DNA from 2 places in the Eubacterium sp. BL-380-WT-2B genome. Region 2 is predicted to be linked to the other one. Evidence: riboswitches for the same ligand, from Rfam matches in the RefSeq annotation. Region 2 holds a riboswitch; the other holds the start of a gene.

Region 1 (7,434 bases), on a different contig from region 2:
ACCTCTTCCTCAAGGGTACTTTCGCCAAGCCAGGAACGGTCTGTAACGATATAGAGCAGCATATCTTCTTTTTTCACATTGTTTTTCATAATTCTCCTAATTTGACAGTCAAATTTCAACTTTCACTTTTCCTGTTTATTTTATACCCGATTGAAATATTTTATAACATTATTTTAGCTTTTTCACCTCATGGAATCAAGGTAATTTTTGCATAAGTTTCAATGGTTTTTCCTGTCATCGTACTGATATTATCAATGATAAAAGTCCTTAGACTTCCTGTCCCCAGCTGATTATTTGTAACCTGACGTGAAGCCAGCTCACCGGCAATTCCCATGCTGGCCACCGCGCATACCACCGCTTCCAAAGCCTTCTCAGGATTGGCTGCCACATAGGCTGCCGTCATGGCACTGAGCATGCAGCCCGTACCAGTAATCTTAGACATATCGTGATGTCCGTTTTTGACCACATAAGCTTTCCCAGCATCTGCAATAAGGTCCATTGCTCCTGTGACCGCAATGACCGCACCTGCTCTTTCAGCCAGCTCTTTAGCTAAAGTGACGGTAGTGTCCAGTGTCTCATCAGTCACTTCATCATTAACATCGGCATCTACCCCCTTTGTGGTACCTGCTCCAGCATAAACCGTCTTAATTTCAGAGATATTACCACGGATAACAGCAAACTTCACTTCTTTCAATAGCTGATAAGTTGTTTCTGTTCTGAACTTTGAAGCGCCGGCCCCCACAGGGTCCAGTATCACAGGATGCCCCAGTTCATTGGCTTTTTTCCCCGCGGCAATCATAGATTCTACAGTCCGGCTGTTCAGTGTCCCGATATTGAGTACCAAAGCACTGCAAATGGTGGTAATCTCCTCTACCTCTTCAATATCATCTGCCATGATCGGGGATGACCCCATGGCCAAAAGTATATTTGCACAGTCATTGACTGTGACATAATTGGTAATATTATGAACCAGTTGTGGCTTTATCTGGGTGTTTTCAAAAATATCGACAAAATTTTTGTTTAATTGGATCATCTTTTCTCCTTTAAAGTGAAAGCGCAGGTGACTGCCGGCCTTTTAAGCCGCACCATTCACCTGCGCACCTGGTTTATTTATCAGAAGGACACTCCTTTGTGTCTTCCATAATGTCCACATGCTCTCCGTTTAAAACCTTGTTCATGTTTCTAACTGAGCACATCTTTCCGCACATGGTACAGGTATCCTGGTTCTCTGGGGTCGACTCCGCGCGGTAACGCTTTGCTTTTTCGGGATCAATGGCAAGGCCAAACATTTTTTCCCAGTCCAGCTCGCGTCTGGCAACTCCCATCTGATAATCCCAATCAGCCGCCCCTGGCAGTCCTTTGGCAATATCCGCTGCGTGGGCTGCAATTTTTGACGCGATAATACCCTCCTTAACGTCATCGACATCCGGTAGTCTCAAATGCTCAGCTGGTGTGACATAGCACAGGAAGGACGCCCCGTAGGTCGCCGCGATAGCACCGCCAATGGCCGAAGTAATATGGTCATAGCCTGGCGCGATGTCCGTTACGAGTGGGCCAAGCACATAGAAGGGGGCGCCTTTGCAGATTGTCTGCTGAATTTCCATATTAGCCTGAATCTGGTTAAGCGGCATATGACCAGGCCCTTCAACAATGATCTGGACATTCTTATCCCATGCACGCTGTGTCAGTTCTCCAAGAACCACCAGCTCAGAAATCTGTGAAATATCACCGGCATCCGCAATACATCCAGGTCTGCAGGCGTCACCAAGGCTAATGGTAACATCATACTCCTGACAGATTTCCAGAATCTCATCATAAAACTCAAAGAATGGGTTTTCATTGCCGGTCATTTCCATCCATGCAAAAATAAGCGAACCTCCGCGGGATACAATATTCATCAAACGTCCGTTATTCTTGAAGCGGTCTGCAGTTGAACGGTTGATCCCACAATGCAGCGTCAGAAAATCAACACCATCCTCTGCATGCATGCGCACAACATCGATCCACTCCTGAGAAGTAATCTCCTGAAGCGGCTTATTGTAATAAACCACAGCATCGTAGATTGGTACAGTGCCGAGCATGGCCGGGCAGCTCTCTGTCAGTTTGCGTCTGAATTTGCGTGTATCTCCAAAAGAGCTCAGGTCCATGATGGCTTCTGCGCCCATGTCAACAGCACGCTTCACCTTTTCCATTTCTACATCCAGGTTCAAACAGTCTCTGGATGTTCCAAGATTGACGTTGATCTTTGTCTTCAACGCACTGCCGACCCCATAGGGTGTCAGGCAACGGTGATTCTTGTTGGCAGGTATAGCAACCTGCCCTTTTGCCACCAGGCCCATTAAATTACTTAAAGGCATATTTTCATATTCCGCGACGCGCTTCATCGCTTCCGTTTCAATGCCACGGCGCGCGGCATCCATTTGAGTTGTGAACAGCTCCATATTTTCTCCTTAACTTTTTCAGTTTTTCAACAAAAAAAGCGCACCCACGGGTACGCGCTTAGCTCAACTTGTCCTCCCTACGACGGCGTTACACCGCATCAGGTAAAACGGGTTTAGGATTCAATCCAATCTCAGCAAAAGCTCCCCGGGCATCAACTCATTTGTCTTTCTAATTCTATCCTAAGTGCACCAAAATAACAAGAAGTTTCTTCATATTTACCAAAACATTTCAATTAAACCTAAGATAACCAATAATACACCAGAAACGGCCGGCGCATAATCCCCCAAAAGAGGGCCGACCACCTGTCCTCCAAGCCGGAAGCCAGACCATAAAGCAACAAGGCTTATAATAAACGTACACACAGCAGTCAGGCCAATACTGACGCCTGTGATACTGGCGGCTATCCCTGTTCCCAGATTATTAAAGGTCAGACCAAGGGCAACTGTTACAATTTCACGGTAGCGAATATGGTCCTTATCCTGAACCGATGCATCCATCACATCTGCCATTTCACCTGTATTTTTCATAGCGTAGCTGCCTGATTTTTTCTCCTTTAAAAGCTTGATGATTCCCTGTATGGCAAAATAAACACCCAGCAGTATAATAATCCCAGCGCCAAGATCATTTCCTATCCTGTCTGGAATATAACCAGACAGCCACTTGCCAAAGAGCATGGCGATGACCGTTCCTGTTGTTGTAATAACAGCCACAGTCAGGTTCGAAACCGCGTTAAGATGAATTTTTTTAATTCCGAAGGCCAGACCAACCACAATGTTATCAAGATTGGACGAAAGGCTGAATAGCAAAGCGGATACAATGAAAATAAGCATTTTACCATGCTCCCTGTTTATTTTATACGTTCTTTTTTATATTATACCTTTTTATCCATGTGAATTATCGCTGTCCTCTGGTAAATTTTATCAAAAAACAAAGATACCTGGCACCCCCTTGCACCAGGTATCTAACTCCCCTTCATTTTCCCCATTAAGAAAACGTTCATCCAGATATCATTTTCGAAGATGGTATCCCCCTTGATTCCACCTTATATCTTACGTTTCAAAAACGTTTTCATTAACTGTCAATAATGATAACATTTCCATCAGTAATTGTCAAGTTATTTTATTAACAAATCGGCTACAGAAACCCTAAACCCAATTAAATGCAGAGAGAGGCGCCACATTTTCGCAGCACCTCCCTGTTTTACTCTTTGGTGTTTATCCCAGAATTTCTCGAATTTTCAAAAGTATCCGTTTCCGCATTTTCTTCCAACTGTTTCTTCTTGAGCTTTGGCATAAAACGTTTGACAAAGGTCCCTTTTCCACGGCCCTTAATGTAAAACAAACCAAAAACCGAGAAGACCACTGCGCCGATAAAATTAACGAATAAATCGGACATTGTATCCACCAGTCCAATATCAATATAACCGCCATAGTTCCAGGTCTGCCCATTAACCACAATACTCTCGATTGGGATGGTTACCGCAACATTTTTGCCTTCAGGGTTAAATATAACCGAGCTGATACTGTGAATGATCGTATCTTTTTGCATATCGGTTTGGAAAAACCAATCAGCTCCAAACTCAAAAAACTCCCAAAGCACACCAATGGTCATTGAAAAACAAAATGCAAAAACAGCTACAAAAACCGGTGAAAGGCTCATGCTGAAATTTTCATTTTGATTTAAAATATCAATCAATGAAAAGCCAATGGCCGCCATTAAAAAACCGTTTATGGTGTGCAGCATCGCATCCCAATGGTCAAAAATCAGATAATATTCCTGAATCTCACCTAAAATTTCTGCTGAAAAAATAAATAATATAATAATAATTTCAAGAGTTGTTGGCATTTCAATGTGAAGCTGCTTGTCCACAAAGCTTGGAATCATAAATAAAATCAATGTCAGCACACATAGAAAAACGTTGTTCCAGTTTTGATTCCAGATCTGTGCGATCATAACTGCAACAACTAAGACACGAAGCAGTATATACAAAAAAACCTTGCCACGGCTTTTTCCTGCTGATTCACCTGTATTCTTTTCTCTCTTTTCCTTTTTCAAAAACTATCTCCCTTCTAAAAATTTTCACTGCTTTTCTGAACCATTATAACACACATGCAGAAAAATCGTTTTTTATTTAAGAATTTTGGGTAATTGTTATTACATCTTATGTAAAATGAAGGAGTAGCTAAAATGAAAAATAAATGTTTAAAAATAAGCTTTACTGTGATTCTCTCCATTCTGCTGTTGAGCAGCTTCAGCCCAATTTTGGCTGAAACACCAGCCGGAGACCCTGCTCTCAACGAGGGGGCGGTTGGCAGTCCTCTCACCTTAACCTCCAGCGTCCCACAGGACGGCGCCACAAATGTACAGCCCTTCACGGAAATTTCCGTATCCTTTAACCAGAATGTGGTCAACACAGCCGTAAGGGCGACAAACGAGAAGGCTGTAAGCCTTTGGAGTAAGGGCAAACAGGTGGATGCCGACATTGTCTTATCCGATGATCTGATTGATCCTGAAGACTGGGGGACCATCCGCATTAATCCAAAGAATAATTTGAAAAGCAATCAAGAATACATCATAAAAGTGGATAAAATCTTGACTTCAACAACAGGAGAACACTTGCAGGCCCCTGTGGAAATTCATTTTACCACTGTAAAATCCGCTTCTTCCATTACCGGAACTTCAATTGCAGTGGTTGCTGCCATTGTCATCATCGCCGCTATTATTATTGGTATTCTCTACAAAAGGCGCAAACGTTAATTTAAAAAGACGCATCCGATAATGGATGCGTCTTTTATTATGCCTTATTTTTCGCTGCCTCCACAAAGGCTTTAAATAAATCATATTCGTATGAACGCTTAGGCCACAGAAACTCAGGATGCCACTGGATTGCCAGACCATAAGTCATATCTGGTATCTCAACAGCTTCCACCAGTCCATCCTTTGCGCGCGCTGTCGCCTCCAGTTCTGGGGAAAGCTCCGCGATTCCCTGGTGGTGCATACTGTTGACACGAATTGTTTTTTCACCGATAATTTCAAACAGCTTACTGCCTTCTTTAATCTCAATATCGTGCACCGGAAAAACAAACTCTGTTTTCTGGGAATGCTGTACAGGATCTGGATCCTTTTTTTGTGCGATCAGATCCTGATAAAGCGTACCGCCCAGAGCCACATTAAAAAACTGAAGGCCGCGGCAGACACCAAAAAGGGCTTTGTCCTGTTTCCGGACTTCATCAAACAAAATCACTTCCATATAATCCCGTTCCGGCGAAACCTCATTGCAATATTCGGTCATTTCCTGATTGTAGAGCGCCGGGTCCACATCCTGTCCGCCAGTAAATAAAAAGCCGTCAAACTCATTTACCAACGCACGTATATCCGCTTCATTTTTTAAGAGCGGCAAAAGAAAAGGCATGCCGGAGACCTCCAGAATACCATTTAAATATCCCGGAAAAATCCAGATGCTGTTCCATTTACTTGCCTGTTTTGTATCATAAAGGGGCAGTACCCCTATTTTAGGTTTTCTTTCCATTCTGTTTTCCTCCAACAAAATATAAAAAAAGTATTTCCTCAAGCTTTTGCCATTGAAATACTTTAAAATAATATTACCCCAAATTCTTTGAAATAACAAGCCTTTTCTTTATCAGTCAATCCCAAAATCGGCCATGCGCTTGTCCAGTTCGGCCATGGCATCGTCATCCAGATCATAACGATCCAGCAGGTTCAAAAGATCCTCGCATTTTTCACGGATAGCTCCTGCGGTGGCTTCATCGCCCTCTTCCTTGAAAACCTTGCTGTCCTCTTTTAACAGGTCCACAAGTGTCAGCACCTTTTTAGGTTCGACCTCCCCAAAATTTCCCAAAAGATCAAAGACAGTTTCTGATGGCAGGCTGAGAATCATATCAAGCGACATGCCCAGAAGGCTTTGATACTGATCATTGGCCAGTGAGTGACACTCTGCATATTCCTTTTTTGACCGCTTGAAAATTATTTCGCTGACTGCCCGGCACATTGCTCCGATCATTTCCATCAAATAGTCATTTTTCAGCATGGTTTTCTCCTGTCTGTTTATACCTGAAAAAATCCCGGCGAACCGGGACCTTTTTTATTCGGTTGTTGTATCCTCTACTACCTGGACCTCACCGTTTTCCATGTCAACGGTTATACTGACAAACTGCGTTTCATTCTTTTCGTCACCGGCTGTCAAAATCTCATCGGCGTTCACATCATCCATTTTCCAGGTAATTTTAAAAATATTTCCTATCGTTTCAGAGCTGGAAGTCATGTTCTTCGTGTTCTGACGAAGAAACTCCTGTCCTATATGCTCTATAAACTTTCTTGTCGCAATTTTCTCTGCTGCGTAAGCATCCATCCTTTTTCCACCTCATTCTATATCATTCAATACATTTATAGACTTATTTTACCACTTTAGCCGTTCTTTATCAATAAAAAGACTGGCATCTCTCCAAAAATATTTATCTACAAGCACCTCAAATACGTTTCAGATAAATAAAATTATTGATTTTTATCCTTTTTGCCTTTATTGGTTTTATAACAAATAAATTTTTGATTTATCCCTTGACTTGCCCGGTCCATTTCGCTATACTATGATTCGATTCTAGTTCAACGGATCTTGATGTTCAATAACGGAGAGGTCTGACCGACCTTCACTTGATATAGCTTTTGTTCAGGGCATAAAACTACATTCAAGTGAAGCGCCGTTTTCTTTCAGCCAGCTTCTGGATTTTTCTTTTTGCTCAAAACTGGCATCTCTTATCTGTAAAACAGCTTTATGAATGCTTTCTAAAAAAGCGTCATCATTATCTGAAATAAACAACCCAAATTTTATACAATAAACCTTAATCTGGTTCATATCCAAAGACAGAAGCGCAGTGTTTCTTTCCTTTTCCGAGTGTTCAAGCGACTGTAAATAATTCATTTTTAAACTCCTTTTCCATTTTTTCACTTTATTTCTTAAGCATATACCCATGCATT
Region 2 (7,434 bases):
AAAGAAAAACCGCGAATCGCAAAATCTGTGGGAGCTGTCATTGGATCTACATTAGTAAATGAAGAAGTTCTGAGCCGCGGACTCCTGTCGCAGGAAATGGATGCTAAAATCAACAGCTATATCGATCATAAAATTGAGGCTTACAAAGACAGTCCCATGACCATTCGTGAAGTTATTATCCACTATACCGATGAGGAAAAAACAGAAGCACTGGCGAATACAACCACTGAAAAGGCAACCGCACTGCTGTATCGTAAGGTATGCCAGATGGATGTCGGTGATATGGTTGCCGATGCTGCGATGGATGAAATCAAGAATAATTCATTGTTTTCAGCTTTTTCTTTTATGGTCAGTGATAACACCATGATCGGTATCCGTGAAAAGCTCAAGGATACTGTCAACAACATGGTCTTTGAACGCGGTGAGGAAATGATCGGTAATCTTGTAGACCGCGAGAGCCATGAAATACTGGATTACAGCATGGCTGAGCTCTACGATCGTTTCGGCTCAAGTGTACCAAAGGTAAAAGAGAGTCTGCTTAAAGCCTATCACAATCTGGTCGAAAATAATTTATCCAAGGCACTCATCGCTTTGGATATTCCTCAACTGGTAGAAGACCAAATCAATGGTTTTGATGTGTTGGAGATGGAAAAAATCATTTTGAGTATCATGAAAAAAGAATTGAATGCCATCATATGGCTCGGCGGTCTGCTGGGTATGATTATGGGATTTATAATGAATTTTTTCTAAATTAAAAAACGGTTCTGGAAAAATACCAGAATCGTTTTTTATTGCTTTATTTTTTTCTAAAAGGGTATTTTAAAAGAAAACCGTTAAGGAGTGATCTCAATTTTAAAAGCCATTAAAAATTTCTTTAAGGCATTGCCCAGAGCATTGCCAGCCATTGTCTTCGGTTTGTTTCTTATGGGAACGGTTATTCTGCTTTTTGGCAGAAATAATGCGGTTATTGCTCTTGTTTTTCTTTTATACACGCAGACCATGGTTAAAACCCGACTGTCCATTGTCAACATGCTGCTCGATTCTCTTTGGTTGGTTGGCTACGCCATTTTAGGGACTCTGGTCTCCATGCATTTTGCAGCACTGGTTATTATAGGATTTCTGCTGATTTTCTTTCTAATCTATGCCGATGCCAACGAATTTTTGAAAACAAACTATTACATCCCCGGTATGGCTTTTATTCTTGTACAGATCAGCCCCGGGACACTGAACGACCTTTTACCCCGTATCTTATCACTTCTTTATTGTCTGGCCATCTGTATTGGAATAAGTCTGCTGCTGCAAAAGCGTCAAAAGGCAGGTCCCTTCAATCCCCTTGTAAAGAAAGCACTCAGCTGCACAGGCGCCGGATTTATAGCGCTGGGTCAAGAAAGAAACTTCAAAGACGAGGCGGTTGGTAAAAAACTTGATGCTCTGTCGCTGAAGCTGAGCAGTAATATTTATCCCGCTGTTTTCAGACAAATGGGACTGATGAATGGAAGCCAGAAGTATTCCTATGGCTTAATGCTCTGCCTTGAACAACTCGGACAGGTGCTGCAGTCCTTAAGTGCTTCTGTAAAAAAGTTTTCAGAAGTTGATCGGGCTCAATTCTCTGTTTTAGGTGAACGGATGGAGGCAGCAGCGGACCCCAAAGCACTGGCAGCAGATTTACAGGTATTCTTGAAAAACTCCTCCCTGACATCCAACCAGCTGAATCAGGAATTGCTGCTGGTGCTGGAATCTCTTCGGGAACGCCTGCTGAACGACCGTCATTGCAGGGATCTCAATACTTCCATTAAGCAGGGGCTGCAGTATAAAGCTTTTACACTGCGGCATCGGTTCAGCCTTGATTTTTTCCAGATGCGTTTCGCACTCCAGACCGCCGTCATTGTCACAGTCTGTACCATCATCGCACACTTTATCCCTCATTGGTTTAATATCCCTCTTAATGAATGGCACGGTTACTGGATACCACTTATGGGGTATTTATCTTCCAGCATTTACATCCGTGACACACTAAAAAAAGCGGCTTATAAAGTGAGCGGCACAATTCTCGGAATGTTATTTTTTGTTCTTATCACACAATATATTCCCGCCTCAATACGACTGCCACTCACCATTGCCGTCGGACTGGTTTTTATGCTGACCATAAAAAGTTCAATTGTCAGTACCATGATCAGTACACAGATGACCTCCGTTATGTTTTTACCCCAGCTGGGCGTCATGGATCTGGTGCTATTTCGAGTATTTTGTGTTATCGGCGGTGTCTCTATCGCTGTACTTGGCGGGATTTTCATCTTTAGAACACGCAAACAGGATGTCTTCCGTTATGAGCTCACGAGTCTTTTTAAATCAGATTCATTTATTCTTTATAATCTGTGGAGTCTGGCTGAAAAGCAGAAGGCCGGTCCCTTGCTTTACGAAAATCTGTTAAATCTCCATCTGGTCAGTAATCAGCTGGAGAGCCTGTCAGGGGCACAAAAGCTCATGTCAAAAGAGTCCTTTAAAAAAATAATGGATAAAAGCCGGCATTTTTTAGCGGTAGCTGTTCATATGAGTATGTACTTAAGCTTAAAAGGCGTTTCTCCAGAAAAATGGCAACACATTAAAACTGAAATTCACATAGCTGGCGAGACACTTAAAAGGGCTTTTGAAACCACAAAGATTCCTTCAGAAAAAACTGGACAGGCTTGAATCTCATTTCAAGAAAAGCTATAATAAAACAGAATCATACAGGGGGAGCTCGCCGCAGCGGGCTGAGAGGAGGCTTTGTCGCTTCGACCCACAACCTGATTTGGATAATGCCAACGTAGGGACAGCATCGTATTTTATGGGGTACGCCACGTAGGCGTATCCCATTTTTTTGTCTGGAGGCTTCTATTATGGAAAAAAATCGTACGCAAAAATTGACAATGGCCGGCATTCTTATTGCTGTAGGGGTTGTCTGCTCACCCTTCAGTATTCCTTTGGGGGCGGCGCGCTGTTTTCCGGTTCAGCATATGGTCAATATTCTCTCAGCAGTATTCCTCGGTCCTTTTTATGGCGTTTCAATGGCTTTTATCACCAGTCTTATCCGGGTAATGCTTGGAACCGGCAGCCTTCTGGCCTTCCCCGGAAGTATGTGCGGCGCGCTTCTCTGCGGTTTGGTGTTTCGCTATACTGAAAAGCTGGCTTTCACCTATCTTGGTGAACTTTTTGGCACCAGCATCCTCGGGGCACTTGCAGCTTACCCGATTGCGACTGTCGTCATGGGAAAGGAAGCAGCTCTGTTTGCCTATGTAATACCCTTTTTCATCAGCTGTATCGGTGGTGTTGTTCTTGGGGCCGTTCTGGTTGCGGCCGTTCAGAAAACCGGTGTTATGGACCATATTTTAAATGATAAATCCAGATCATAGCAATAACGCTTTAAATTGGCTGCTGCCTGCAATTAATACTTGCACAGATGTATGAAATCGATTATAATATAATAAATATCACATTGTAGTGAAGCTTACCATTTCACTACACCTGCTTTATACAGCAGAGCTTCATACCTTTTGCCGGGACCCGTAAAGGTCCCATTTTTTATGCTGTCATTTTTAATGTTTCTTTAAGTCCCCTCTGTGTTTAGCAAACACTATTGATCTCCACGCTGACCAGGCTATTCTCTTCCAAAATTCAGTAGCATAAAACTCGTCGATGTTGTGACATGATAGACCTCTAGTAGTACCAGTGAATGAATTCATTATTTCCGACTTTGTCGGCTTTGTCAAGATTTTTAAAAAGAGACTGCTTATCTATAATGACAGAACCGAATAAATAAATATTGCTTTTTTCGCCTTTGTGATATAATGCTATCATTAGATTACATAAAAGGAGCACTTCGTGAAAAAGGATAAGACATCAAAAGAAAAATCTGTTAAAAATATTCAGGAAAACAAGGGGAAATTTCTGCTGTACTTGCTGTTGAGAGCCATGGTTCTTGTTGTAATGATCGCTCAGATTATAAATAAAAATTGGGATAATGTGTTCCTATGTGTATTTACACTGGTTTTATTTATGATACCTTCTTTTGTAGATAAAGAGCTGCACATCAAGATGCCTACTACGTTAGAGGTTATTATTCTTCTTTTTATCTTTTCGGCTGAAATCCTTGGTGAAATTCAGGAATATTACCTCATTTTCGACCATTGGGATGCAATGCTGCATACTATTAACGGCTTTCTGATGGCCGCAATTGGATTTTCGCTTATCGATATTCTTAACGAGAATGAAAATTTCAGCCTCAGCCTGTCCCCCATCTTTGTGGCAGTTTTTGCGTTTTGCTTTTCGATGACGATCGGTGTTTTATGGGAATTTTTTGAATTTGCAGCGGATTGGTTTTTTCATACGGATATGCAGAAAGATACCATTATCCACAGTATCAGCTCGGTGATTTTTAATCCTGAAGGTAAAAATGTCGCGGTCACCATTCCAATCGAGAGTGTAGTTGTTAATGGACAAACATGGAATTATGGCGGTTACATTGACATTGGCTTGATTGATACCATGTCCGATCTCTTTGTTAACTTTATCGGGGCAGTCGTCTTTTCAATCTTTGGTCTGTTTTACATTAAAGGACGTGGTAAGGGAACCTTTGTAAAACGCTTTATGCCAAAACTGAAAAAATATAACAAAAAAAGTCCTGAATAGGACTTTTTTTATCGCAATAAATCTATATTTTTTCTTAATCATTAAATTCAGCTTTACGAAGATACATTTCTTGTCTTCCGGTTTTTTAATTTCAGGATTATCTTATCTTTTCCGCTTTCTTTTTATTCAATTTCAACGATATTCCTTTTTCTTCCGCCATGGTCTGAAACAGCCTGACAACCTGTTTAGCGCTCTCTTTTATTGGTGTCTCGCCGGTAATTTTTTCTTTTATCTGTGCCATCACACTTTTTAAATCTTCAAGTTCTAAAAGGTTCACAGCTGTACAGTAAAAGGTTTTCCGTCTGCCGTCATTATAATGCTCTAAAAGATAACACAGAATTTCAATCTTTTCATTCAGCATTATCTTATAGTTTTCCAGGCCGTCATTCTCAGCCTTTTGAAAATCCTTTAGCACGTGGCGGTATGTAATAAAGCTGTCGTATGGACTGACAGCCTTATAGCGTTCACAGGGATAATCTCTGCATTGAAAGCAGAATTCGACATTGTCATGTTCCTGGCCGCATCTCTTAATCGCACAGGAATGATGTCCTTTTCCTCCGCAGCCGGGACAACCGGATTCTCTCACATGGTACATAGGACACAGGCCACAGTTAAGACCACACATAGAAAATTGTGGATATGCTCGTTCATTTTTTACCATTTAGCTTTGCTCCTTTAGATTTTCCATTATTTTCACCTATATTCCGGCGCCGTTTATATTTTCAGCCTTTTCAGTGCTGGCCCGATAAATTCTGGAGGATTCTCCCCAGGGATGGTAGCCAGTGCCAATATACTCATAACCATAATGCTCATAAAATCCAACAAGGTCTGTACAGACATAGAGATAAGAATACCCAGCCTTCCCGGCGTCTTTGCGCGCTCTTTCGAGCAGGCGCCATGCATAGGCATGCCCTCTGTATTTCTCTTCAATATAAACAGAACATACCCAGGGCCACAGATCCATACGGCTAACAAAATCATTGGTAATCATTCCAGCTCCGCCGATAATCTTATCATTCTCAAGCAAAAGATACCAACGCGGCAGCGGCGATTCTGTTGTAAGTCCATGAACAATACAGTCCTCATAAATCATTTTACTGCGCTCTGTTGCCCACCGGCCTTGAAAAAAATTGATGGCGGCTTGTGTATATACAGGCTCTTCCCTCAATGATATGACTCTCATGCTTCTACCTCCTGTTTATCGATTACCCTTATCTTAACACAGAAAGAGACGCGGGACAAATACCCGCGCCTCTTATACTGAGATTTCAAATTCTTATTTAGATTCCTGTGGCCCTGCATGTTTGTGCTGTGATAAGGGCATGACATGTATGTTGCTTCTCTGTTCATTTTCTGCCCAGTAAATATCGTCTGCAACCTTTGCCTCAGGATTAAAGGTAACCCCTTCAAAAATGTGTTTGATAAATTCTTTATACCCAACGCGATCAATAAGATGCCCGCCATGGAGATACTCTGGCTTATAATCCAGCGCCCAGGCTGAAAATTTCTGCCAGTTTGCAAACATTCCCAGTACGACTTCCTCTGTTACCCAGTTCATAAACAGCTTTCCCGAGCGCGGGCTCTGTTTGCCGGTACGGCCTCCAAGAGTCACGCGGTATAATTTCTTAGGATCTCTTGTCCACGCTCCAGTAGGACAAATCAAAGTGCATTCACCACAGCCTACGCAGCAGCAGACATCCTTATCAATTTTTCCATCTTTATTGAGCGTAAGCACCCCCGTAGCATGGCTCTGACAGGCATCAACACAGGATCCACAGCCAATACAGCGATCGTAGTCATAAACCTGTTTGTTAACACCCATAATACCAAAATCATTAAAGTTAGCCTTTGCGCAGTCATTTGGACATCCAGCGACAGATACTTTAATATGATAATGAGAAGGAAAAACTAACTTTTCAATTTTCTTTGCAAGTTCGTAGGTGTTTACATTTCCTTTAATACAGTGTGTATTTCCAATACACGCCATAACATTTCGGGCTCCGATGGTTGGGTATCCGTAATCGTCTGCCTCCATCTCGCAATCGCAGATTTTTACATCAACCTCTTCAATATAAGATTTGATATAACGATTTACTTCAGGAATATTTTCATATTTGACACCTGGAATATCCAGGGTTTGCCGGGTCCCCATATGAAAGGAGCCATTGCCCCAGCGTTCACAGATTTCAGCCACAGCCTTCAGATGCTTTGCCTCAATAACTGCGCCTGGCACACGCATCTGGAGCATAAATTCGCCGGGTACTTTAGACTGTCTGAAGCAGTTTGTCCGTACTTTTTTAACGTCAATATCATGATTCATTTTTGCAGCTCCCTTCCACTAATCTACCAGGTACTTAGCCTGAGTATAATTGAATACAGGACCATCCAGACAGACATAAACCTCATCAATCCGGCAGTGTCCGCATTTTCCTACCGCGCAGGACATACGGCGTTCAAAAGAAAGCCAGATTTTTTCATCCGGCACGCCGTTTTTGCCGCATTCAATACCTGTAAACTTCATCATCGGTGGCGGACCTACAAGTACAACCTCATAATTATCGCCAAACTCTGAAAAAGGAACCTGTGAAACAAATTCTGTCACAAAACCTTTATGCCATCCTTCTATTTTTTCATTATCAAGGGTATAGAGGGTTGAAAAAGATTGACGCCAGCTTTCCAATTCCTGGCGGAAAACAATTCCGGCTTCATTTTTAAAACCACAAATCAGGTTAACACTTTCAACATAATCTGGATTTTCGGTAAAAA

The links. Region 2 has a riboswitch for thiamine pyrophosphate ahead of thiW (energy coupling factor transporter S component ThiW). Riboswitches for the same ligand answer to the same signal wherever they lie in the genome.
Region 1: linked by a shared signal. The riboswitch ahead of thiC (phosphomethylpyrimidine synthase ThiC) and the one ahead of thiW (energy coupling factor transporter S component ThiW) in region 2 are both predicted to bind thiamine pyrophosphate.

What each region holds. Positions count from the first base shown of each region.
Region 1 covers NZ_VUMP01000002.1:493,404-500,837, reverse strand. Annotated here, with positions in the region: gene thiE (thiamine phosphate synthase) at 1-89, opposite strand, end outside; gene thiM (hydroxyethylthiazole kinase) at 188-1,033, opposite strand; gene thiC (phosphomethylpyrimidine synthase ThiC) at 1,107-2,441, opposite strand; TPP riboswitch at 2,499-2,599, opposite strand; gene FYJ53_RS05270 (manganese efflux pump) at 2,658-3,272, opposite strand; gene FYJ53_RS05265 (hypothetical protein) at 3,643-4,497, opposite strand; gene FYJ53_RS05260 (Ig-like domain-containing protein) at 4,630-5,199, shown strand; gene FYJ53_RS05255 (gamma-glutamyl-gamma-aminobutyrate hydrolase family protein) at 5,237-5,971, opposite strand; gene FYJ53_RS05250 (hypothetical protein) at 6,083-6,490, opposite strand; gene FYJ53_RS05245 (hypothetical protein) at 6,545-6,811, opposite strand; gene FYJ53_RS05240 (hypothetical protein) at 7,127-7,378, opposite strand.
Region 2 covers NZ_VUMP01000009.1:101,336-108,769, forward strand. Annotated here, with positions in the region: gene FYJ53_RS17800 (DUF445 domain-containing protein) at 1-750, shown strand, start outside; gene FYJ53_RS21930 (FUSC family protein) at 841-2,691, shown strand; TPP riboswitch at 2,723-2,831, shown strand; gene thiW (energy coupling factor transporter S component ThiW) at 2,880-3,392, shown strand; gene FYJ53_RS17815 (hypothetical protein) at 3,862-4,668, shown strand; gene FYJ53_RS17820 (DUF3795 domain-containing protein) at 4,766-5,329, opposite strand; gene FYJ53_RS17825 (GNAT family N-acetyltransferase) at 5,366-5,851, opposite strand; gene asrC (sulfite reductase subunit C) at 5,945-6,988, opposite strand; gene asrB (anaerobic sulfite reductase subunit AsrB) at 7,007-7,434, opposite strand, start outside.